DNA from 4 places in the Companilactobacillus sp. FL22-1 genome. Region 1 is predicted to be linked to each of the others. Evidence: predicted binding sites of a transcription regulator. Region 1 holds the regulator's gene; each other region holds the start of a gene.

What was found. Region 1 encodes Rex, which represses fermentation and respiration genes when NADH is low (regulators of the CRP and FNR family bind a similar motif). Its sites were predicted from a motif close to TTGTGAANTANTTCACAA; they were not measured.
Region 2: a site for Rex is predicted at 4,037-4,054, ahead of ACG72T_RS10065 (TrmB family transcriptional regulator). Genes of this name have one in related genera too.
Region 3: a site for Rex is predicted at 4,025-4,042, ahead of ACG72T_RS01705 (alanine dehydrogenase). Genes of this name have one in related genera too.
Region 4: a site for Rex is predicted at 3,408-3,425, ahead of adhE (bifunctional acetaldehyde-CoA/alcohol dehydrogenase). Genes of this name have one in related genera too.

Annotation. Positions count from the first base shown of each region.
Region 1 is NZ_JBINJY010000009.1:67,998-74,003, forward strand. It holds gene ACG72T_RS08795 (DUF368 domain-containing protein) at 1-411, opposite strand, end outside; gene ACG72T_RS08800 (ABC-F family ATP-binding cassette domain-containing protein) at 517-2,439, opposite strand; gene ACG72T_RS08805 (redox-sensing transcriptional repressor Rex) at 2,576-3,226, shown strand; gene manA (mannose-6-phosphate isomerase, class I) at 3,248-4,216, shown strand; gene ACG72T_RS08815 (cation:dicarboxylate symporter family transporter) at 4,465-5,745, shown strand; gene ACG72T_RS08820 (lysostaphin resistance A-like protein) at 5,822-6,006, opposite strand, start outside.
Region 2 is NZ_JBINJY010000011.1:66,011-72,016, forward strand. It holds gene ACG72T_RS10040 (GNAT family N-acetyltransferase) at 1-127, shown strand, start outside; gene ACG72T_RS10045 (DUF975 family protein) at 242-958, opposite strand; gene proC (pyrroline-5-carboxylate reductase) at 1,088-1,855, shown strand; gene ACG72T_RS10055 (ECF transporter S component) at 2,020-2,622, shown strand; gene ACG72T_RS10060 (acetate/propionate family kinase) at 2,704-3,888, shown strand; gene ACG72T_RS10065 (TrmB family transcriptional regulator) at 4,128-4,940, shown strand; gene ACG72T_RS10070 (sulfite exporter TauE/SafE family protein) at 4,952-5,836, shown strand; gene ACG72T_RS10075 (ornithine cyclodeaminase family protein) at 5,833-6,006, shown strand, end outside.
Region 3 is NZ_JBINJY010000002.1:48,795-54,800, reverse strand. It holds gene ACG72T_RS01725 (NAD-dependent epimerase/dehydratase family protein) at 1-891, opposite strand, end outside; gene ACG72T_RS01720 (MerR family transcriptional regulator) at 984-1,424, shown strand; gene ACG72T_RS01715 (hypothetical protein) at 1,435-1,758, opposite strand; gene tdcB (bifunctional threonine ammonia-lyase/L-serine ammonia-lyase TdcB) at 1,841-2,866, opposite strand; gene ACG72T_RS01705 (alanine dehydrogenase) at 2,904-4,010, opposite strand; gene ACG72T_RS01700 (cysteine peptidase family C39 domain-containing protein) at 4,511-4,861, shown strand; gene ACG72T_RS01695 (hypothetical protein) at 4,830-5,300, shown strand; gene ACG72T_RS01690 (hypothetical protein) at 5,293-5,862, shown strand.
Region 4 is NZ_JBINJY010000012.1:46,623-52,628, reverse strand. It holds gene ACG72T_RS10595 (class I SAM-dependent methyltransferase) at 1-107, shown strand, start outside; gene ACG72T_RS10590 (acetate/propionate family kinase) at 117-1,313, shown strand; gene ACG72T_RS10585 (oleate hydratase) at 1,491-3,167, shown strand; gene adhE (bifunctional acetaldehyde-CoA/alcohol dehydrogenase) at 3,454-6,006, shown strand, end outside.

The sequences.
Region 1 (6,006 bases):
ACTAATGAAGAATAAGAATATTCCGCCACCAATCAGCATGGAGAAGAACCAAAGCAGATCGATTCGGTCTCGTTTAGTCCGTGAAGTTGATTCAATTACCAAGGTTGGCAAGGTTCCAAAGATGATCCCGGCAAAAGCCCAGAGAACAACCATTTGGTGATTCTCTAATAAATATTCTAAAGGATTTGATAATAGGCCGATACCGACGATTCCACCGATACCAATAGGAACGAAGTAGAGAAAATCTCGTCTGAAGTTGTCGCGGACATGAGCCATAAAGGTCAGCATCCGTTCATAAACTCCTAAAATTGCGGCTAAAGCGCCCCCAGAAACCCCCGGAAGAATGAATCCTAAAGCGATGATCACACCCTTAAAAAAGCGAATGATAAAGTTATCTCGTTTTGTTTTCATAGGTCCTCTTTATTAATATAATTTTATTCACAATATCAAATTAAAATTGTTATAGCAAATAAAAGTCATCGTTCAAAGAATTTATTTGTTGGTAATGATTGTAATTTATTCTTGATCTTTGAAATCTTCCAATTCAATCGACTTTTCAGTCCATTCTTCTTCAATCTGATCTTGTTTAGCCGAGACTTCATCCAACTCTTTTTGCAGATCAGCTAATTTACTGTACGAAGTGATATTTTCTTCTTTAGTCATTTCGGCCTGAATAGCTTTAGTTTTATCTTCTAGTTCAGTTAATTGTTGTTCCAAATCGTCAACTTGTCGACGCAACTTCCGTTCTTGTTTTTGTTGCTCTTTTGATTGTTGATACTCAATTTTTTTCTCACTAACGTTGTTGGAAGCTTGAGCTGTTTGAGTTGGAGCAGCTTGTTCAGTCGTTTTTTCCAGATAATAATCATAATCACCCAGATAAATTGTACTGCCGTGAGGGCTAATATCGACGATCCTGTTGGCTAAAGTGTTCAAGAGGTAACGATCATGTGAAACGAAGAGGACGGTGCCAGGGAAGCTCTTTAAGGCATCTTCAAGCACTTCCTTGCTATCAATATCTAAGTGGTTAGTTGGCTCATCCATAATCAAGAAATTATTGTTTTCCATCGACAACTTAGTGAGCGTCAAACGTGCTTTTTCACCACCAGATAGTCCCGCGACAGGTTTCAAGACATCGTCGCCACTGAATAGAAAGGCACCTAATTTATTGCGGATAACTTGTTCATCGAGACGTGGGTATTGATCCCAGATTTCGTGCAACACGTCTTTTTTAGGATCTAGGCCCTTCAAATTTTGATCGTAGTAACCGACTTGAACGTTGGCGCCGAATTGGCTAGTACCCTTGATTAAAGGTATCTTATTCAAAATTGATTTGAGAAAAGTTGACTTGCCGATTCCGTTAGGACCAATGATACCAACTCGTTCACCTTTTTTTACATCCAGATTGATTGGCTCAGACATGATCTGATCATCATAGCCAATGGCTGCATCTTTAACCAAAAGCACGTCATTACCACTTTCTTTATCGATATTGAATGAGAAGTGGACTGAGCCTTGGTCACTGCCAGGTTTTTCCAAAACATCCATATGTTCCAACTTTTTACGACGACTTTGAGCCATCTTAGTAGTTGATGCACGAACGATATTTTTTTGAATGTACTCTTCGGCCTTCTTGATTTCAGCCTGTTGCTCTTCATAATGTTTCCAAGCAATGTCTTGATTCTTTTTCTTTTCTTGCAGGTAGAAACTATAATTGCCGGAATAGTGAGTTGAGGAATGCTGATTGATCTCGACGATCTCATTGGCGACCTTATCTAAGAAGTACTGGTCATGAGAGACGATGACTAGAGCACCTCGATAGCCCTTTAAATAATTTTCTAGCCATTCAACCGTGTTGATATCCAAATGGTTGGTCGGTTCATCCAAGAGTAAGATATCGTGGTGTTCCAAGAGCATTTTAGCCATCGCTAAACGTGACCTTTCACCACCAGAAAGCGTCGAGACTTTATTTTGCCAAACTTCTTCCTCAAAACCGAAGCCCTTTAGGACACTGCGGATTTCTGATTGATAACCGTAACCATTTTCTTGGCGAAAAGTATTTTGTAGTTGATCATATTGTTTTAAGATATCTTCGTAATCATCAGCATTAGGATCAGCTAATTTTTCTTCAAGTGCGTGCATCCTTTTTTCTTGTTCTTTGAGGTAGTCAAATACCTTTTCCAATTCTAAGAAAATTTGATTATCGCTGTTCAGACCTGAATCCTGTGCTAAATAGCCAATATTGGTGTCTTTTTTCAACGCAATATTGCCGCTGTTATAACTTTCTTGATCTGAAATGATCTTCAGCAAAGTAGATTTTCCAACGCCGTTACGTCCAACTAAACCGATTCGGCTATTGTCTTGGATTTCAAAACTGACATTGGAAAAAAGTTTTTTGGTACCAAAATTTTTCGTAATGTTCTGTGCTTGTAATAAAATCAAAATATAACTCCTTTATGTCTTCACAATTTTATCATTAATTAATAATTTGTGCCTTTATAGGTTTAACGTATTGCGTTTTTTTGGATTTTTATTTACTATAAATGTTAGTGAAATGACACACATATGGTGGTAAATTATGACAAAAACAACAGTTCCAAACGCAACAATAAAGCGTTTACCAATTTATTATCGTTACTTTCAATTTCTCAAGGATGAAGGCACAAAAAAAATCTCCTCTGGCGAATTATCAGAAGGGGTCAAGATAGATAGTGCTACAATTAGACGTGACTTCTCATATCTAGGTGCACTTGGGAAACGTGGCTACGGTTACGATGTAAACGATTTAGTGGCTTTCTTTAAGAAGCTCTTGAATCAAGATAAACGAACCAACGTCGCATTAGTGGGAGTTGGTAATTTAGGTAACGCCTTACTAAATTATAACTTTTCTCGGACTAATAATGTGCGAATTGCGGCAGCTTTTGATATCAATAAGGAAATTGTCGGTACAGTTAAGAGTGGCGTACCAGTTTACTATATTAGCGAACTGAAAGAACAACTTAACTTGCAACAGATCGATGTCTGCATTTTGACAGTTTCATCTAACGCTGCCCAAACGACCGCTGATCAGTTAGCCGAGGCTGGCGTTCGCGGTATCTTAAACTTTACACCGGTTATTATCAATGTACCAAGTAGTATCCGCGTTCATTATGTCGATTTGGCAAATGAATTGCAGACGTTGATCTTCTTCTTAGACCGTGATAAGTCAATGACAGAAGAAACAAATTAAAATCCTTTGGGGGGAATTATAATGAGTGAACCATTATTCTTGAAACCTGTCTTCCACGAAAAAATCTGGGGTGGCAGAAAATTAGCAACTAAGTTTGGCTATGATATTCCTGATGGCACGATTGGTGAATGTTGGGCAATTTCTGGACATCCACATGGTAGATCACAAGTCGAAAATGGCGAATTTGCTGGACAATATGTTGATGACCTTTGGAAAAATCACAGCGAATTATTTGGTAATCCAGAAGGCAAAGTTTTTCCTTTGTTAACTAAGATCTTAGATGCTGAAGCCAGTCTTTCAGTTCAAGTTCATCCAGACAATGCCTATGCAGCTGAGCATGAACATGAATTAGGTAAGACAGAATGCTGGTATATCATCGATGCTGAGCCTAATTCATATTTGATCTATGGTCACAATGCTAAGAATAAAGCTGAACTTGACCAAATGATCGAATCAGGCGATTGGGATCATCTTTTGAGAAAAGTCCCAGTTAAGGCGGGCGAATTCTACTATGTACCAAGTGGAACGGTTCATGCCTTAAATAAGGGGATCATGGTCTTAGAAACCCAACAAAGCAGTGATACAACATATCGTTTGTATGACTATGATCGGGTTGATAAGACTACTGGAAAGAAACGTGATCTACATATCAAACAATCTGAGGATACTATTACCGTGCCTCATAAAGATCCTCAACTTGATATTGAATCCAAACAAGTCGGCCAAAACAAGTTCACAACCTTTGTTCAACCACCAATTTCACCATTCTTCTCAGTTTATCACTGGGAGATCAAAGAACCTGTTGAGCTTCACCATCAAATTGGCAAATACACTTTGATCTCAGTTCTAAATGGTACTGGTAAGATTACAGTTGATGGCCAAGATTATGATTTGAAGAAGGGTATCCACTTGATTGTTCCAGCCACAGTTGATGCTTGGACTTTGTCAGGTGACTTGGATATCATCGCTTCAGAATCTGGCGAAAAGTAAACTCAATTTTAAGAAAAAAACTAAAAATCGTTCATCAATACAGAATAGCGGAAAAATAAATCCGTATATTCTGTATTTTTTTAATGAAAATTTAAGCAAAAGTAGAACTATCTTGGTAAAGACTATTTATTTAGTTCGTACATTTTAATAAAATAAAAAAATATTTAATTTGGAACCGTTAACAATTCCCCATTCTTTAAAAAGTCATCTATAATTAAAATTAAGATTTCAAAAAAGGGGACTTAAAATTGCAGAAACAACGATTTTTTCGAGTCAGTTTAGGGTGGCAAATTATTATTGGCCTGATCTTGGGAATTGTCTTAGGACAAATTTTTTATCAAAATAAAGCCGCCATTCAAGTAATGCAGAACATTGGGACTATGTTTATCTCAATGATTCAAATGATTGTTTTGCCAATTGTTATCTCCTGTTTGACCGTGGGTATTGCCAATATGGGCGATATCAAAAAATTAGGTCGGATCGGTTTAAAGACTTTAGTTTATTTTGAGATTATGACAACATTAGCGATCATTATTGGTATTTTAGTTGCTAATGTTACGCATCCTGGTACATATATTGATATTCACAGCCTAAAAGGTTCGGATATTAGTCAATATGCTGCTACTGCCAAAACAGCTAAACATTCGGGAATTTGGTCGATTCTCATGAGTATTATCCCAACCAATATTTTTGCATCACTCGGTAAGGGTGACATGTTACCAATTATTTTCTTCTCAGTTCTGTTTGGATTAGGAACAGCTTCAATCGGCAAGCAAGGTCAAATTATCACCGATACGCTGAATGCCGTTGCCAATGTTATGTTTAAAGTTACTAACTGGGTAATGCGTTTAGCACCGATTGGTGTCTGTGCTTTGATTGGAGTTACAGTTGGAGAAATGGGCTTCAATTCTTTGAAACCTTTGGCACTTTTTATCGTGATAGCTTACGCAACGATGGCATTCTTTGTCTTTGTGATAATGGCTGCCGTAGGACACTTATTCCACGTAAGATTTTATGAATTATTTAGGATCATCGAAAATGAAGTTATGTTAGCTTTTACTACTGCCAGTTCGGAAGCTGCTTTACCAAAGATGATGAAAAAGATGCAAGACTATGGATCATCAAAGGGAATCGTATCTTTCGTTATTCCGACCGGATATACTTTTAATTTAGATGGTTCTGCTATCTATCAATCTTTAGCCGCTTTATTCTTAGCTCAAGCGTATAATATTCACCTTTCTTTAGGGCAACAAATTACCCTTGTGGTGGTATTGATGTTAACATCTAAGGGGATGGCCGGAGTTCCTGGAGCATCGTTTGTTGTACTCCTAGCCACAGTATCGACTATCGGTGTACCAATGCAAGGTTTGACCTTCATTGCGGGTATCGACCGTCTCGTAGATATGGGACGTACTGCCGTTAACGTTGTCGGAAATTCACTTGCGACCGTCATTATTGCCAAAAGTGAGAAGGAATTTGACGAAGAAAAACGTGCCAAGTACGTTGCAGCTTATACACGTGGGGACTGATGAGAAAACTCCGTGTAGTTAGAAACAATTTAAACACACACAAAAAGCCCGCCGAGAAAAATCGGTAGGCTTTTTTTTAGATGATCTGCAAAGTTAAAACAATTGCATTCATAACGATATGGCTGCCGGCACTGATATAAATATTTTGAGATTTGTAGTAAACATATGAGAACCAAAGTCCCATACAGACATATACTAAGAACCGAGTGTCTTGATGCATAAAAGCAAAGAGAAACGCAGCGATAATCGCAGCAACGTAAA
Region 2 (6,006 bases), on a different contig from region 1:
GGTTGAAAATACAGCTAGCAATGCAGTTGCCAAGAAGGTTGGTTTTAACTTGGAAGGTTTACTGAAAGATGAAATATTTTCCAATGGCAAATTTCATGATGCAAATCTTTATGCCATCGTGCATTAAAAGTGCTTAGTTCAAAAACCGCACTTAATTCTGAAATAATTAAAAATCCCAGTGGATCAGCTACCGTTAAAGGTCGATCCACTGGGATTTTTTTATCGAAGCAACTACGGGATTTTAGTTAATATTTGAAATAGATTTCTTTTCGACTAAGTCACGATAAAAATTAGCTAACGTGATTTTGTAGTATGGTAAGATCCAAATATAACCGATTCCAAAAGTGATGGCACCAACTATAAGCCAACCTAGAAAACTTAATTGGAGGACGAAGAAGCGCCATTTGTTACCAATCATTAGTTCCTGACTCTTATTGATGTAGTCGGTTAGAGAATAATTATCTGCCAAGCCGCGATCATTGAAGTCTTTGTAAACAAAGTAAGTCTGTGAGTAAGCTAAGCCTTTAACGATTCCCGGTATAATAAGTAATAAACTCCAGAGGAAAGTAAAAATACTGATCAATATGTAGAGTAATGTTAATTTCCACCAGTCAGGATTTCTGAAATAAGTGAAATTACTTTTCAGAGGATCAAATGTAAGTTGTGGATCTTCTAGCCAATCTAACGATCTGAAATTAGCTGAAAGGTTAATTATTAAGAATACTAATGTCACGATGAAGCCGATGATACCTGGCTTTATGACCGAGTCTGTAACAGTTTCAAAGAAATAATTACTACCGTTGAAAAAGTTAGTCCGTACTTGGGAACGGGAAGAGTACATGTTTCCTAAGTAGATGATCAGTGGGATCAAATAAAGCAGGATAGCCTGTTTCCAATGGCCTTTTAGCAGATTTTTGACTTCAAATTTCAATTCAGCTCTAGTTTTATATGTTTTCATGACAACCTCCTCTTTGATATTTTACATTTAGGATACCGTAATGAATTTAAGATAGATATAGATTTTTTTAAATTATAATTGAATTATTATATAATCTGATTAATAACCTGTATTAAAGGAGAGGATCTCATGATTGGATTTATTGGTGCCGGTAGTATTGGTGGAGCCGTTATAACGGGTCTAGTAAAGAATGGCTATAACGCTGACGAAATTATTGTTAAAGGTGGTCGTTCTAATCGAACAGAACTGTTGTATGACCAATTGGGCTTTCAAATGGTCAAGAAGGTCAAACAACTAGCAGATACGGATATTATCTTTATCGCAGTCGGTGCAGACGCTTTGGATAGTGTCTTAAGAGAACTAAAGGAAATTGCTGAAAATAAATTGGTGGTGGCCTTCACAGGCAGTGCGTCAGTAACTCATTTGAAACAAGTTTTAGGCGCAGTAAAAGTTGCCCATGCAATTCCTAATACTCCTGTGAAAGTAGGGGCTGGATTTACAGGAATTACTTATTCAGACGATTTTACTGACGACGACAAGAAGAAAGTTGCTTCGGTACTTGGTTATACGGGACAATTAGTTGAAGTTCCGGAAGATCAACTTGGTATTTTGGGCACAGTTGCTGGTTGTTCACCTGCATTTTTAGATGTCTTCATTGAAGCTTTGAGTGATGCGGGTGTAAAGCATGGCTTGAATCGAAAATTAGCCTATGAAGCTGCAATCGGTATGGCTATCGGTGCTAGTAAGTTAGCTAAACAATCCGATCTCAATGTCTCAGCTTTGAAGGATGAAGTTACTTCTCCAGGTGGTTCAACTATTCGTGGTGTCGCAGCACTCGAAGAATACGGCTTTAGAAACGCTGTAATCAAAGCAGTTGATGCGGCCGAAAATGAATAAAATGCTACAACCTTACATTGCATGATCAAAAAATAAATCAGCTCTGTCCCAAATTCCTTTTTCCGTTATAACTGCTATAAAAAATAGTCATAGTTAATTTGTGGTTATTTTTGTCCACGATTAGAAAATCGGTTAAAATTAAGGAAAATTCAAAAACGTGGGGTATGTGTATTTTGCAAAAGCGAAACGCTTATAAGACGGCAATTTTGGGCATTTTGATTGCCATAATTTTTGTCCAGTCAATGGTGCCATTTTTAGGTTTTATCCCAACCGGTTTCATCAACATAACTATCATTCATATTACAGTTATTGTAGCGGCAATCGTTTTAGGACCAAGGGATGGCGCAATCGTAGGATTGGTCTGGGGTATTGGAACGATGGTTCGTGCGTTCACCAGTCCCACTTCGATTATCGATACAACTGTTTTCACTAATCCAATCGTCGCGGTTTTACCCCGAATTATGGTGGGACTATTAGCGGGATTAATTTACTTGTGGTTTAAGAAGCATACGACCAAAAAGGTTTTGGGAATGGCAGTCGCCTCTGCCGTAGGTTCCTTGACGAATACCATCCTTGTTTTGGGACTGATGCGAGTAATGTATGCCAGTGCGATGGCCCAAGCTTATGCCACTCAAACAGATCTTTTGAATAAAGTTCTGCTCGTAATCGTTGGTACTAATGGAATACCAGAAATGGTCGTTGCTATTATTTTAGCTCCGGCAATTTCAACTGCTATTTTGAAATCTAACAAATTTTTAGACAATTAAGTAGATTTATAGCAAATAAAGTAAAAGTAACAGCATATTTTCAGAAAATTCGGTATTCTATTATGTAGGAGTGTGATTTCAATGCAAAAAACATTAGTCATCAATGCCGGAAGTTCTTCGTTAAAATGGCAGTTGTTTGAAATGCCTGCGGAGACTGTTTTGGCAAGCGGTTTAGTAGAACGGATCAGTATGCCAGGTTCAATTTTTACAATAAAGTATGGCGATCATCAAAAGTATCAAACGACGGTCGATAATTTAGGCCAAGAACAAGCGGCTCAGATGGTATTTGACGAGCTACAACGTTTAGAAATAATCCAAGATTTAGATGAGATCACAGCGGTGGCACATCGTGTGGTAGCTGGTGGACAAGTCTTCAAATCGGCGGTAGAAGTAACGCCAGAAGTTTTGAAACAAATAAAGGCTCTAAGTAATTTCGCTCCCTTGCACAATCCAATGGAGGCTAAGGGAATTGAGACGATGGCCAAGACTTTGCCAAACGTAAAGCAGTATGCCGTTTTTGACAGTCAGTTTTTCACTGATTTACCTGAAAAGAATGCTATCTACAGTTTGCCTTATGAAATTACGCAGAAATATCAGATTCGGCGCTATGGTGAGCATGGAATTTCTCATGGCTATCTCACAGGTAGAGCTTCTGAACTGTTGAAAAAAGATAAGAATCAATTGGATTTAGTAACTATGCATTTAGGTAGTGGAGCCTCACTCGCAGCGGTTAAGAATGGCAAGGCTTTTGATACTTCAATGGGCTTTACACCATTGACTGGCGTGACGATGGGAACACGGGCTGGAGATCTTGATCCAGCTTTAGTTCCATATTTAATGCAGGAATTAAAAGTAACTGATCCTAATGAAATTATGATGTTATTGAATCAAAAGTCAGGATTGTTAGGCGTTTCAGGGATTTCACCTGATATGCGTGAGATAAAAGCTCAAGAAAAAACGAATCCACAGGCCAGACTTGCAATCGAAATCTTTATCAACCGTATCGTTAAGTATGCTGGAAGCTATTTAACCGAATTGCATGGTGCTGATGCGTTAGTCTTTGCCGGTGGTATCGGTGAGCACAATTTAGAATTGCGTCAACAAATTATTGATGAATTATCAATCTTCAATATCAAGCTAGACCCTGAGCTAAATGAAGCTGGTAATGAAGGCTTGATTAGCGGTCCTGACTCAGCAATCAAAGTATTATTGATTCCGACTGATGAAGAATTAGCAATGGTTCGCCAAGTGGCAGCCTTACAATAATTAGATTAAAAGTTTATTTTTAAAAAATTTAATTTTAAATTTGGGTTTAAACACTACTGGATAATTTTGGTGGTGTTTTTTTTATAGATATTTTATGGGCCAAAACATAAATAGGAGTAAGCACATTTAAAATATTGTGAGAAATATATAGAGAAAAAAATCACAAAATAATAGACAAAATTAATATGAGGTTATATAGTAGTCACAGATGGTAGCTACTATCCTTGAGAGGTACAAAAATGGATCGAGAAATTAACTTACTAAATAATTTTGGAATAACAAATAACGAAGCCAAGGTCTATATAACACTGTTACAGATGGACGCATCGACAGGTTATAAGATTAGTAAATTATCAGGGATTCCACGTTCTAAAATTTATAACTTGTTATCTTCATTAGAGGATAAAGGTTTAGTTTTGAAATCTGCTGATGAAACACCACTCTATAAGTCTTTACCTGTGAAAGAATTAATTAGTAAATTGAAGAATGATAGTAAAGAACATATAGATGATATCGAGGTCTCATTAAAAGATTTAGGAACTGTCACAAAACCAGAGTCAATTTGGTTAATTGATTCATATGCGCAGGTGTTTGAAAAAGTTCTTTACCAAATAAACAATGCTGAGAAATCATTATTTGTCCAAATTTATTCAGAGGACTTATCTCCTGAGATTATCAGTGCATTGTCAAATGCGGAAAAGCGGTTACATAAATTTGTGGTTATATTGTTTAGTAATCACAATAGTTATTCATTACCATTTAATCGATTTTATAAGCATCTTTTTGAATCGGATAAAACTTTGGATTATGGCGGCAGGTGGATCAATATTGTAAGTGATGGAAATGAAGTTACTTACGGGAAACTACCTAATAAGGCAACTAATACAGGTGTAGTAACGACAAAAAATAGCTCAATGGTTTTTTTAGCTCAGGAATATGTATTACATGATGCTTATAATTTAAGAACGTTGTCACTTTTGGATGCAGAAGCTAAAAAAGTGTTTGGTAAAGATTTAGAAGGAGTTCGCAATATCTATTTTGATGAAAAATGAGGTAAAACAAGATGCTCTATTTTCTATTAGGTGCGATTATTGTAGTGAATTTTACATATATTTTTATGCTTGGTAAAGATTTATGGAAACATAAAAGTGAAGTTTTAGCCGAACCGGCCAATAATATTTGGACACCAATTTCACAGATATTTATTTATTTTCTTTCAACATTTGGAATTTCAGATTTTGCAATTTCCACTGCTCTATATCCTAAAGCAAAATGGGTTACAATGAAAAAATTGCCAGGAACCTTGAATACACAGTGTGTTATTCCAGTATTTGTTATGTCTTTAGCGTATATTACTAACATATCTGTTGGTATTAAGACATTACTAGTTTGTATTATCTGCCAAGTGATTGGTGCTTATATTGGACCTCGATTTGTTGTTAAGCTTTCTGAAAGAATTATTCGAAATTTTGTTATAGTGGGTCTACTGGTAGCCACTGCTTTAATTCTTGGTGGTAAGTTTGGTTTAATTCCTTCAAATGGAACTGCAACAGAGTTATATGGTTGGAAACTCATTGTGACAGGTGTTCTGATGTTTATTTTCGGAGCATTAAATAATATCGGTATTGGATCATATGCATTAACTATGGCAACTGTATATGCCATGGGGATGAATCCAGTTGCTGCCTTCCCAATAATGATGGGTGGTTGTACTTTCTCAGTATCTATTGGTAGTATGCAATTTATTAAATTAAATGACTATTCAAGAAAAATTACAATGTTTTCTGTTTTTGGTATTATTGGTGTTCTAATTGCCGTCTTTCTAGTTAAGAGTTTAAATACGGCTATTATTCAGTGGGTTGTTGTAGCCGTTTTATTATACTCAGCAATTTCACTTTATTTAGGGAACAAAAATGAGAAGGAAAATGTTGAGGAGGTAAAAGAATGATTTATTTATCAGCAGCAGATATTAAGAAAGTATTCACAATGAGAGACGCAATTGATGCAGATAAAGAAGCATTGAGTTTATATTCATTGGGAAAAGCAAATATTCCTTTGCGAACCAACATTGACATTGCTGAACATAGTGGTCAAAGTTTGTACATGCCTGGTTATGTT
Region 3 (6,006 bases), on a different contig from region 1:
TAATTGACCTTCTCTGGCCGTCTTATTAAAAGGTGCCGCTAAATTGATGATCCAATTTGGTAACCGTCTAGACGAAACCTTGTCTGATAATTGTGGTCTAGTTTGACGAATTAAATCGCCCATTTCTTGCATAGAGATCTGTCCATCTGCTGATGCGATAAACCTTTGGCCAGTGGCAGCGGGCGTTTCCATAGCTTTAATTTGCATACTGGCAACATCGCGGACATCAACCACATTTAACGGTAAATCCGGTAACCAAGTGTTCTTGCCGCTTAACAAATTTTTCAAAAGATTAAAACTACCTGATACGTGGGAATCGAGTGATGGTCCAAAAATGGCTACGGGATTAACAGTCACTAATTCCAGTTTAACTTTAGGATCCAACACATAATTCCAAGCCGCTTTTTCAGCTAAAAGTTTCGATTTCTCATAAATCGATAACCCAGCTTGATTTTCATCAGTCCAATCTTTTTCAGTTGTCACTCCACTAAATTTGCTGAAACCGACCCCACCAAAATTGGCCGTCATTACAACCCGCTTTACATCATTATCATTGGCCGCTTTAAGCACCCGGATAATTCCATTTAAGGCTGGACTGATAGCTTGAGACTCATTTTCAATTTTGCCAAAGAAAACTGGTGAGGCAACGCTGAAGACTCCTTCACGGTCCCGCATGGCTTCATTCCAATTCTCATCACTTGATAAGTCAGCTTTGACAAATGATAAATTATTAATATTTTTAACTCCATTATTTTCCAAAACTTCAATGATTCTTTGACGTCCTGAATCCTTACGAATTGTGGTTTTAACGTCATATCCTTGATTCAATAGTTGCATAATGATTTGTAATCCTAAAAAACCAGTTCCACCAGTTACTAATACCTTCTTCATAACTATACCTCTTGAATTATTCTTAAATATCATTTATCGTGATCATAAACCTTAAACCATGGTTTAAAGCAATAGGAAAAGGAAATTATTTTATGGAAAAAACATATTCAATTAAAGAAGTCGCTCAATACTTTGGTTTAGCGACCTCTACGATTCGTTATTATGATAAGCAAGGCCTTTTACCCTTTGTATCCAAAAATAATGCTGGTTATCGGGTTTTTTCGGAATCTGACTTTGGCTTTATTAAAACCATCTGTTGTCTAAAAAACACCGGCATGCCCATAAAAGATATCAAACAATATATTCAACTTTGTATGCAAGGTACTAGTTCCATTGATCAGCGCAGGAAAATGTTAAAACAACATAAGCAAAATGTTGAAGCTCAACAACAAGTTTTAAAGGATAACCTGCGAGAAATCGATACAAAAATTGAGCGTTATTCTGACCATAACGCCCAAAATATCATCAGTGCCCAAATTAAATTCGTTAAGCACGAAAAAAGAGATCTCAATTTAAGAGATCCCTTCATATGATAGAAGATATTTATAAAATAGCTGAAAGATGATCGGCGATAAATTGTCTTTGCAGACGCTTCCCCTCAACACTCTTGAGTGGAACGTCTTTTTTTATTTGTTGATAAATAGCTTCGATCTCCTGGGGAACTTTTTGATGCTGTGTTTGGTAACATTTGACCAAACCATGCGACAATTTTGCCACGACTTCAAAATAAACTTTATCATCGTTGTTGCCCATCAAGGATCTTGCACAATCACCAATCAATTCTTTTAGCTCCAAATTCTGCTTGATTGCCTGGTTCTTATAAGCTAAGCCCAGACTTTGAATCAAGTTATTGCTTTTTGCATCCATGATTATCATGCCTTCTTTGAGTACACATTCAATCATCCCTATTATAGACGCTTCCAAGCTTTTTGGTCAAAAATCTTCTTGATCAGCCGATACCCCCATCTGCCTTAACTGGTTTGAAGAAATGATCAATGATGTTAGAAACTCGACTCAAGTCAACGTTGCCTCCAGATACCATTGCGACAATCTTTTTGTTCTTCAACCAACGTTGGTCGATCTTGCGCGATTCCAAAGCTGCTACTGGCAATGCTCCTGCCCCTTCGGCTACCACTTTGGTTCTTTGCAACAAGTCTTTCATGGCTTGAGCAATCTCCGATTCATTGACCAAGACGATCTCATCGACTAACTGACTAACGATTGGGAAAGTAATATCTCCAGGAACTGCAACATCCGTACCATCAGCTAAAGTAAAGTCATCGTGATGTTTGGTAATGTGACCGGCTTCAACAGAAGCATACATTCCGTGAACGTTCTCTGATTGAACTCCAACGATATGAATATTAGGATTAAATGATTTCAAAGCGATGGCGATTCCCGAAATCAGTCCGCCGCCACCAACAGGTACGATCACGGTATCCACATCCCAAATATCATCCAGAATCTCCAAACCAATCGTTCCTTGACCAGCGATAACATATTTATCGTTGAAAGGATCGACAATTGTCTTGCCTTCCTTTTGAGCCCGCAGCTTCATCCATTCGTGAGCGTCGTCAAAAGTTGCCCCATGAATATCAACTTCTGCGCCATATCCACGAGTAGCATCACGTTTAGCTTGAGGTGCTTCATTGGGCATAACTACAGTGGTGTCGATTCCCAATAGATGTCCTGTCAAGGCTACTCCTTGGGCGTGATTACCTGCTGAAGCGGTGATAACGCCACGTTGACGTTCTTCTGGAGTTAAGTGATTAATTTTGTTGTTAGCACCTCTAAATTTGAATGAACCTGTCAGTTGCATATTTTCTAATTTCAGAAAAACATCCCCGCCAACGACATTTCTACTCAAAAACATTGATTGTACTAGTGGCGTTTTCCGAGCATATTTACCGACGATACTTTTAGCCTCTTCGATATCTTGGATATTGACAATGCTATCGATACTACTTTTAATCATTATTAATACCTCCCCGCCTTAGTAAATCTTAAGAGATCTACTTAACTTTTAAATCTGTAAATGGCAATTCCAATGAATCAGCAAGACCTTGATTGGTTATCTGTCCTTGATAAAGATTGACTCCAGAGGCCAATGCGTCGTCAGTTCTAATCGCTTCATCAATGCCTTTTGCCGCAATTTCCAAAAGATAACTGATATTGCCCTTTGCTAAAGCCATCGTTGCTGTCCGAGGAACTGCACCAGGTTGATTTGGAACTGCATAGTGAATAATTCCGTCTTTTACAAAGATTGGATCATCAATCGTAGTTGGATGATCGATTGTTTCCACGGTTCCGCCTTGATCGATTGCGACATCAACGATCACACTACCTGGTCTCATCGACTTAACCATATATTCCTTGACCAACTTAGGTGGTCTCGATCCTGGAATCAAAATCGTAGAAATAAAGATATCGGCATCTTTAATCTCACGAGCCAAGTTTTCTTCATTTGACTTCACAGCTCTGAACTTTTGACCGGCAAATTTATCTTCCAAGAATTTGAGACGGTTATCTTTTAATTCAATAATAACTACTGAAGCTCCCATTCCTAAAGCCAGTTCAGCAGCATTGACGGCAGCATTACCACCACCAAAAATAACTACTCGGCCAGCATCGATACCCAGAATTCCCGGTAGTAAGATTCCTTCTCCTTGATGTTGAGCTTCCAAATAGTAAGCTCCCATGATAACGGAACGACGGCCCGCAATCGCACTCATTGGTGCTAGTAATTCCAATTTGCCGTCTTTAACAATCGTCTCGCCACCAATGGCCGTTGTTTTGGCCTTCATCATCGCTTCAACAGTTGGTTTCGAAGAAGCTAAGTGCTGAAAGCCCCAAATGATTTGTCCTGGTTTAAAATATTGATACTCTTCAGCATCTGGCTCTTTGACTTTAATGATCAATTCAGCCTTCCAGCCATCTTGATGACTAACCAATTTACCGCCAGCAGCAACATACTCTTCATTTGTAAAGCCAGCACCGACTCCAGCGTCTTTTTCAACGAGGACTTCATTACCAGCATCTACCATCTTACGGACATTCTCTGGAGTTGCTGCGACACGTCCTTCTCCTTCTTTTTGTTCCTTAATTACAGCAATTTGCATTTTTAAGCACTCCTTTGTGAAGACTATAACTATCTGATTACAGCTAAATGGTAACGCTTACATATATGCTTGACAAGCGACTTAAGCCTTTCACAATCTTCAATAATTTGTAGAACCAGACCTGGCAAGCGACTTCATTGAAAAAGTTTTTTTAATTTCACAATTATCATTTTTCAAAAATAATCAGATCTCAAATATTGTTATATGATATTTAAACATCTGTTCATCAAGTGTGAACAAAGCTGATATATCAATCTTCTCAAACTAAAAATCTTTATATCTTTTCACAGGTGCTTTTCTTAGTTTAGTTTTATTTTGATTTTTGATACTTTTTATAAGAATAATTTGATTCAAAAAAATCCCAGTGAAGCGACCTTTTTCGTCAAGTGATTTTATAAGAAAATATACATCATTGATATATTTGACATAATAGACTAACAGGAATAGATTTAATGTGAAAGTATAAACAAAGTGAAGGGGGGGACTTTAATGCAACTTACATATTCTCATGTTCTACAACAAGGAAAAAGGATTGTGGATGTGCTGCAATATGTACATTGTTAAAATCACAAGGATTTAAAGTAAATACTTCAAAGTTTAATAGTTTATATTATGATGGTTTTGTTGGAATTAACGTTAAACGAATGTGTGAAATTCTAAAAGGTTTTAATATTAATACCACTTTGTTTAAAGTTAATAGTTTTAGCCAAAAAAGCAATTTATCAGTTTTAGGATTTCCATGTATTGCCTTATTGAAAAATAATGATGGATCAAATCATTATGTGCAGAGATGGAATGGACGTATTATCACCTTCATTTTTGATAAAAATTTGCTTAAATGGAATATCTAAGAATAATGGTGAATATCAACTGGGATTGATTGAAAATGTTATAAAGCTTTTTATTAAAATAGGACAATTCAAATCCGCTGATCGATATATTACGATGTTGCATGACGAATATCCAGAATGTATGGATGATATTTATTTCACGTATTTAATAAAAATTCAAAAAATAAAGATTCAAGTAAGGAATACTTTAGTAGAAATTCTACAGAATCGAAAGAAAACGGAAAACACTACAACCCAATTTAGTTTGATAAATGATAAAGGTTTGCATATTGATGCATTAATAGAAAATTTGCTGTTTATGAATGAGAAATACATGTCCGCATGCAAATTTGATAAATACCTAAATAAATATAACTACCCAAACTATTTTGATTCAAGTGCTTCTCAGTTTATGAATTATATTAATATGAAATTAAAGGATGATGGTAATAATGACTAGAAAATTTGGTAGAAAAATTAACTACATTCCGTTGTTAATATCACTAGTTATTGGAGTATGTATTGGCATGGTTTGTTATTTGATTTCAAGAGATCTTTTGATAGGATTTATCTTTGGGCTATTAAGTATTATAATTACTTCCAGTATTATCTCTTTGAATATCCAAAAGTATTTTGACTACTGGGAGATTTCCAAGAATGGTATTCAATATTGCGATTACAATAGTCTAAAAAAAAGAATACTGGCCATATTTTTCCCTGATTTCATTAAAACTATTTCAATTAATATTAATGATATAAGTTCAATTTCTCTTGAAGTCAATAAAGGTCTTTCTGATCCAAAAGGAATAGGCCCTGATGGTGCTATAGCTGCGAGTTATTATGTTGTTGGATCAGCACTGAATGAATTTACTGACAAGTACTTTTTCGATATTATTCTTACTAATGGTCAAAGGATTTATCTATCGGCATTTGATGATATCTATGATATCGATAAAACAATCTCGGATATTACCAATATTAGTGGAAGAAAAATAAGTATAAAGAATAACATGCATCTTTGATGATGTTTTTAATGAAGTACTCTAAATTCGTATAGACTTATTGCTTAGAGGCATCATTCAAATTCCTTTCATTGTGAAGCTGTAGAGGGTAGAACATCTAAAGGACAGAGTGATGTCTTTTTTGATGTTCTAAAATAACTATAT
Region 4 (6,006 bases), on a different contig from region 1:
AAGTCGGAAATGTTTTGATGGGAACAATACCAGATGCCAACAATCCAAAATTATTTGAGGGATTTAAAGACCAGTTACAAGACTGGGCGAAAAATTTTGAAGGTTAGGTGAGATTTATGTCAAAAATCATGGCCGTTAATTCTGGTAGCTCTACTCTGAAGTGGAAACTATATACAGTGCCTGAGGAAAAAGTTATTGCTAAAGGTATGGTTGATCGTTTGGGTCTGTCTGACTCGGTTTTTGAGGTCGAGTTTAATGGCAAAAAGATCAGTGAAATGGGCGATATTGCCAATCACACAACTGCAGTCAATAAAATGCTTGAAAAATTAATTGATTTGAAAATAATCAATAGTTACGATGAAATTACTGGTGTCGGCCACCGAGTTGTTGCTGGTGGCAGTATTTTCAAAGACTCTGCAGTCGTCACACCTCGAGTTGTTCAACAGATCAAGAATCTGTCTGAATTTGCGCCACTCCATAATCCAGGACAAGCAGCCGGAATTGAAGCATTTGAAAAAATCTTGCCTGATGTGCCTCAAGTGGCTGTCTTTGACACATCGTTCCATCAAACTATGGACCCAGTTAATTATTTGTACAGTATCCCTTACGAATATTACGAAAAGTACGGCGTCCGTAAATTTGGGGCACACGGTACAAGTCACCGTTATGTTTCCCAAGCCGCTGCTGATTATTTACAAAAGCCAGTTAATGATTTAAAGATCATTTCTTGTCATTTAGGAAGTGGAGCTTCGATTGATGCAATCGCTGACGGCAAGTCTGTCGACACGTCGATGGGCTTCACTCCACTAGCAGGTATTACAATGAGCACCCGTTCAGGTGATATTGATCCATCATTAGTCGCTTACTTAATGCAAAAGAAGAAGATTACTGATCCTGATGAAATGATAAAGATTCTTAACACTAAATCTGGCTTATTGGGAATTTCTGGTGTTTCTCCAGATATGAGAGATCTACTAGCTACAAGGTCTGAAAATGATCGCTCGGATTTGGCAATTAAGATTTATATCAATCGTATCGTTAAATACATTGGTTCCTACATTGCATTGCTTGGTGGGACAGATGTCTTAATTTTCACCGCTGGTACGGGAACGAACAACGCCGAAATCCGCGCTGATATAGCCAATAGTTTTAACTATATGGGTATAAAAATTGATAAAGATAAAAATGAAAATGGCACTGGAACACGTGTAATCAGTACAGATGATTCAACCGTCACGGTGATGGTTGTTCCAACTGATGAAGAGTTAATGATTGTTCGCGATGTCGTTCGACTAACTAAATTGAGTAATTAATCATCAAGGAATCGAAACAAATTTAATTTGTTTTGATTCCTTTTTTTTTCCCAAAAACTAGATTGAAATTTTTAAGTAAAACGTTTATGAAAGCCTTTACTTTTTTGATATAACTGCTATATTTAGGGTGTATAGACGAGAAAGCAGATAGAAGAATTTGAATGGAGGTAAATTATTATGACAAGAAAAGCCTACATGATTGGTACTGGTATTGGTAATCTAGCGGCCGGTATTTATTTAATTCGTGATGGTGGCTTTACCGGAAATCAAATTACGATGATGGGACTAGAAACACACGGAGCTAACGATGGTGCACCTGTTAAAGACTATGAAACAGAGTACAGCAACGAAGCTTTGAGCAATAGTAAAGGATTTTTGGCTAAAGGTGGACGTATGTTGAATGAAGAGACATATGAGAACCTTTGGGATCTTTTACGTTCGGTACCATCCTTGGATCATCCAGGACAAACAGTAACAGACGATATTTTGAATTTTGATCATGCACATCCAACACATGATGTGGGACGTTTGATGGATGATGACGGACCTCGTAATAAACCTAACAAAGACAACTACAGACATATGCAATTTACGAACAAAGAACGTTATTTGTTAAGTAAATTGATGTTGACGCCAGAAAAAGACGAAGAGACTTTGAACAACATCAGTATTGCTGAATGGTTCGAAAGTACACCACACTTCTTCACAACTAATTTCTGGTACATGTGGCAAACAACTTTTGCCTTCAAACGTGCTAGTTCAGCTATGGAATTACGTCGTTACATGAATCGAATGATTTTGGAATTCAGCCGTATCAATACTTTGGAAGGTGTCACAAGAACACCTTATAACCAATATGAAAGTATTATTTTGCCAATGCGCAAGTACTTGGAAGATCGTGGCGTAACCTTTATCAATAACCGTAAAGTTACTGATTTGGAATTCAAGGACACACCACTCCAAGATGACATTATCGTTACTGGTATCAAGTATGAAGAAGTTGATAACGACAACAAAGAGGGACATATTGACATTGCCGAAAATGACCTAGTCTTTGATACTAATGGTTCAATTACTGACAGTTCATCAATCGGTGATTTCAATACCCCAGTGAAAGAGAATATGGAGTACGCACCTAGTGCAATGCTTTGGAAGAAAGCAGCCGAGAAGTTCTATTCACTTGGTAATCCAGACAAGTTCTTCAATGACCGGACTCAAAGTGAGTGGATGAGTTTCACCGTTACAACGAATAATCATTATTTAGTTAACGAAATTGCTCGGATTACTCAACAAGAACCAGGTAATGCCTTGAATACTTGGATTCACAGTACACCATTGATGTCGATCGTGGTACACCATCAACCACACTTTAAGGCTCAAAAACCTAACGAATCAGTCTTCTGGGGCTACTTCATGTATCCAAGAAGAAATGGTGACTATGTTCAAAAGCCAATCATTGAAATGACTGGTAAAGAAATGCTGGAAGAATTCCTTGGTCAATTGGCAGCGGTTGATCCAAGTAAAGATAACATTGCTAACCATAAAGAAGAAATCATGGACAGCATTGTCAATGTAATTCCAGTTCACATGCCATATGCCAGTGCTTTGTTCAATCAAAGAGCTGTCGGCGATCGTCCTGATGTCGTTCCAGAACACAGTAAGAATTTGGCCTTCATCAGTCAGTTCTGTGAACAACCATTCGATATGGTCTTTACTGAACAGTATTCATTCCGTGCTGCTCAAAGAGCTGTCTACACATTGCTCAACATTCCGCTTTCAGAAATGACACCAATGCATCATTATGAAAAAGATCCAAAAGTCATGGCTCGTGCAACTAAGACCATGTTTAGATAAAAAAATATTTCACAAGCGGAGCTGAATCAACTTTCAGTTCCGCTTTTTTGTGAAAGAACAATGCTTGAAATCAGCCACTTTGTGAAGAAACATTCACAATAAAATGGCTGATTTTTTTGATGTGAAAAATGTATTCCAATCAAAATAGCTGATTGGGTGTTGATATATCAACGTGGATACGTTTTCATTGATTATTTGAAATAAAACGCTTGAACAAAGATTACACAGTGATAAGATAAAACGTGAATTAGTTAACAAATATAGTTTCAATCTTGGAGGTAATCAGATGTTGAAAGGTTCCAAAGATACAAAAGTTGATGAAAAAGAAGCTGTAAAACCTGTGATCGATGCCATGGTTTCTAAAGCTCAAAAAGCTTTAAAAGTTATGGATAGTTTTACTCAAGAACAAGTTGATCATATCGTTCATCAAATGGCGATTGCTGGATTAAATGCCAGCTTTGAATTAGCCAAGTTGGCTTATGAAGAAACAGGCCGTGGGCTAGTTGAAGATAAAGTTATTAAGAATATGTATGCGACAGAAGAGATCTGGCATTCAATTAAGCGTGATAAGACGGTTGGTATCATTGAAAATGATAAAGAACACCGTTTGATCAAAGTCGCTGAACCATTGGGTGTTTTAGCTGGCGTTACGCCTGTAACCAATCCAACTTCAACAGCAATGTTCAAGTCATTGATTGCTTTGAAAACACGTAATCCCATCATCTTTGGTTTCCACCCCCAAGCTCAAAAATGTTCTGTTGCGGCCGCAAAGGTCATGTTAAAAGCCGCTATTGATGCTGGTGCTCCTGAAGGAGTGATCCAATGGATCGAAAAACCAAGTATCGAAGCAACTTCATACTTGATGAATAACGACGGAGTCGCTAGTGTCTTGGCCACCGGTGGTCCTGGTATGGTTAAGGCTGCTTATTCAACTGGGAAGCCTGCTTTAGGTGTTGGTCCTGGTAATGGCCCTGCATATATTGAAAAGACCGCTAATATCAAGCGTGCGGTTAATGATATTATGATTTCGAAGACTTTTGATAACGGAATGGTTTGTGCTTCGGAAAACAGTGCTATTGTTGATGCAGATATTTATGCTGAAGTTAAATCATTATTTGAGAAGAATAAAGTGTTCTTCCTCAAGAAAGCTGATTACAAGAAATTGGCTGAAGCAATGTTTAGACCCGAAGGTGGAGTCAAAGGTCCTATCGCTGGTCAATCAGCGTTGAATATTGCCAAACTTGCTGGTATCAAGGTTCCAGCTGATACGAAAGTACTCGGAGTAGAATTAAGCAAGGTGGGTCCTGATGAGCCACTTTCTGCAGAAAAGCTTTCACCAGTTTTGTCTGTTTATAAGGTTGCAGGTCACAAAGAGGGATTCCAAAAAGCCGATGAGCTTTTGCACTTCGGTGGCTTAGGTCACACCGTTGGAATTCATACGATGGATGAAGATTTAGCAACTGAATTTGGTATTAAGATGAAAGCTAGTCGTGTACTAGTTAATACTCCTGCTACCATCGGTGGTATCGGTAATCTTTATAACGAAATGATCCCTTCATTGACACTTGGTACTGGTTCATGGGGTAAGAATTCTATTTCTCATAACGTATCTTCATTTGATTTGCTTAACATTAAGACAATAGCAAAACGGAGAAATAATATGCAATGGATCAAACAACCAAGAGTTTATTATGAAAAGACTTCTGTCCGTTACTTAGAGGATCTTGAAGGAATGCAACGTGCCTTTATCGTCTGTGACCCTGTGATGGTTCAACTAGGTTATGTGGATACGATTACTGACGAGTTGAAGCGCAGCAAAGTTAACGTTGAATATTCAATGTTCTCAGACGTTGATAATATTGTGACAACGGATGTCGTAAAACGTGGCGTTACCCAAATGAATTTGTTCAAGCCTGATACGATCATTGCTTTAGGTGGAAGCACGACCATGGCAACTGCCAAAGATATGTGGTTGTTCTATGAGCATCCAGATGTTGATCTCTTCGGTGCAAAACAAGGCTTCATTGATATTAGAAAACGGACTTATAAGTTCCCTAAGCCTGAAAAAGCACAATTTGTTGCTATTCCAACAACCTTTGGCACTGGTGATCAAGTGACACCATTTAGTTCAATTATCGATACAAAGACCGGAACTAAATATCCAATTGCTGACTATGCTTTGACTCCTGATGTAGCGATCATTGATTCTCAATTTGTCGAGACGATGCCTCAAGATATCATGGCTGAATCAGGGATGGACGTATTGACCAATGCCGTTGAATCATACGTAGCTAATATGGCCTCAGATTATACTCGACCATCAGCACTTCAAGCAGTCAAATTAGTTTTTGACAACTTAGAAAAAGCTATCAGTGGCGACAAGGATGCTCAAGCTGAAATGCACAATGCTTCAACCTTAGCTGGCTTATCATATGGTAATGCCTTTGCAGGTGTTGCACATTCAATTACTGATGTCCTAACGAATGAATACGGGATCAAGCACGGCCTAGCTTCAATCATTGCCTTGCCACAAGTGATCAATTACAATTTTGAACAACCAACTAAGATGACAATGTGGCCTGCTTATGAAAGCTTTAGAGCTGACTCAGATTACGCTGCCATTGCTAGATATATTGGATTGACAGGTAAAGATGAGCGAGAATTAAAGGACGCTCTAGTCAAGAAAATTGTTGATTTGGCCCATGCAGTCGGGATCAAACTAAGTCTTAAAGATAACTTTATTGATCAAAAAGACTTTAATAGTAAGCTTGATACTTTAGCTGAAGCAACTTTTGGCGATCAATTCTCATTCACTAATCCTAAGGAACCTTTGATTTCT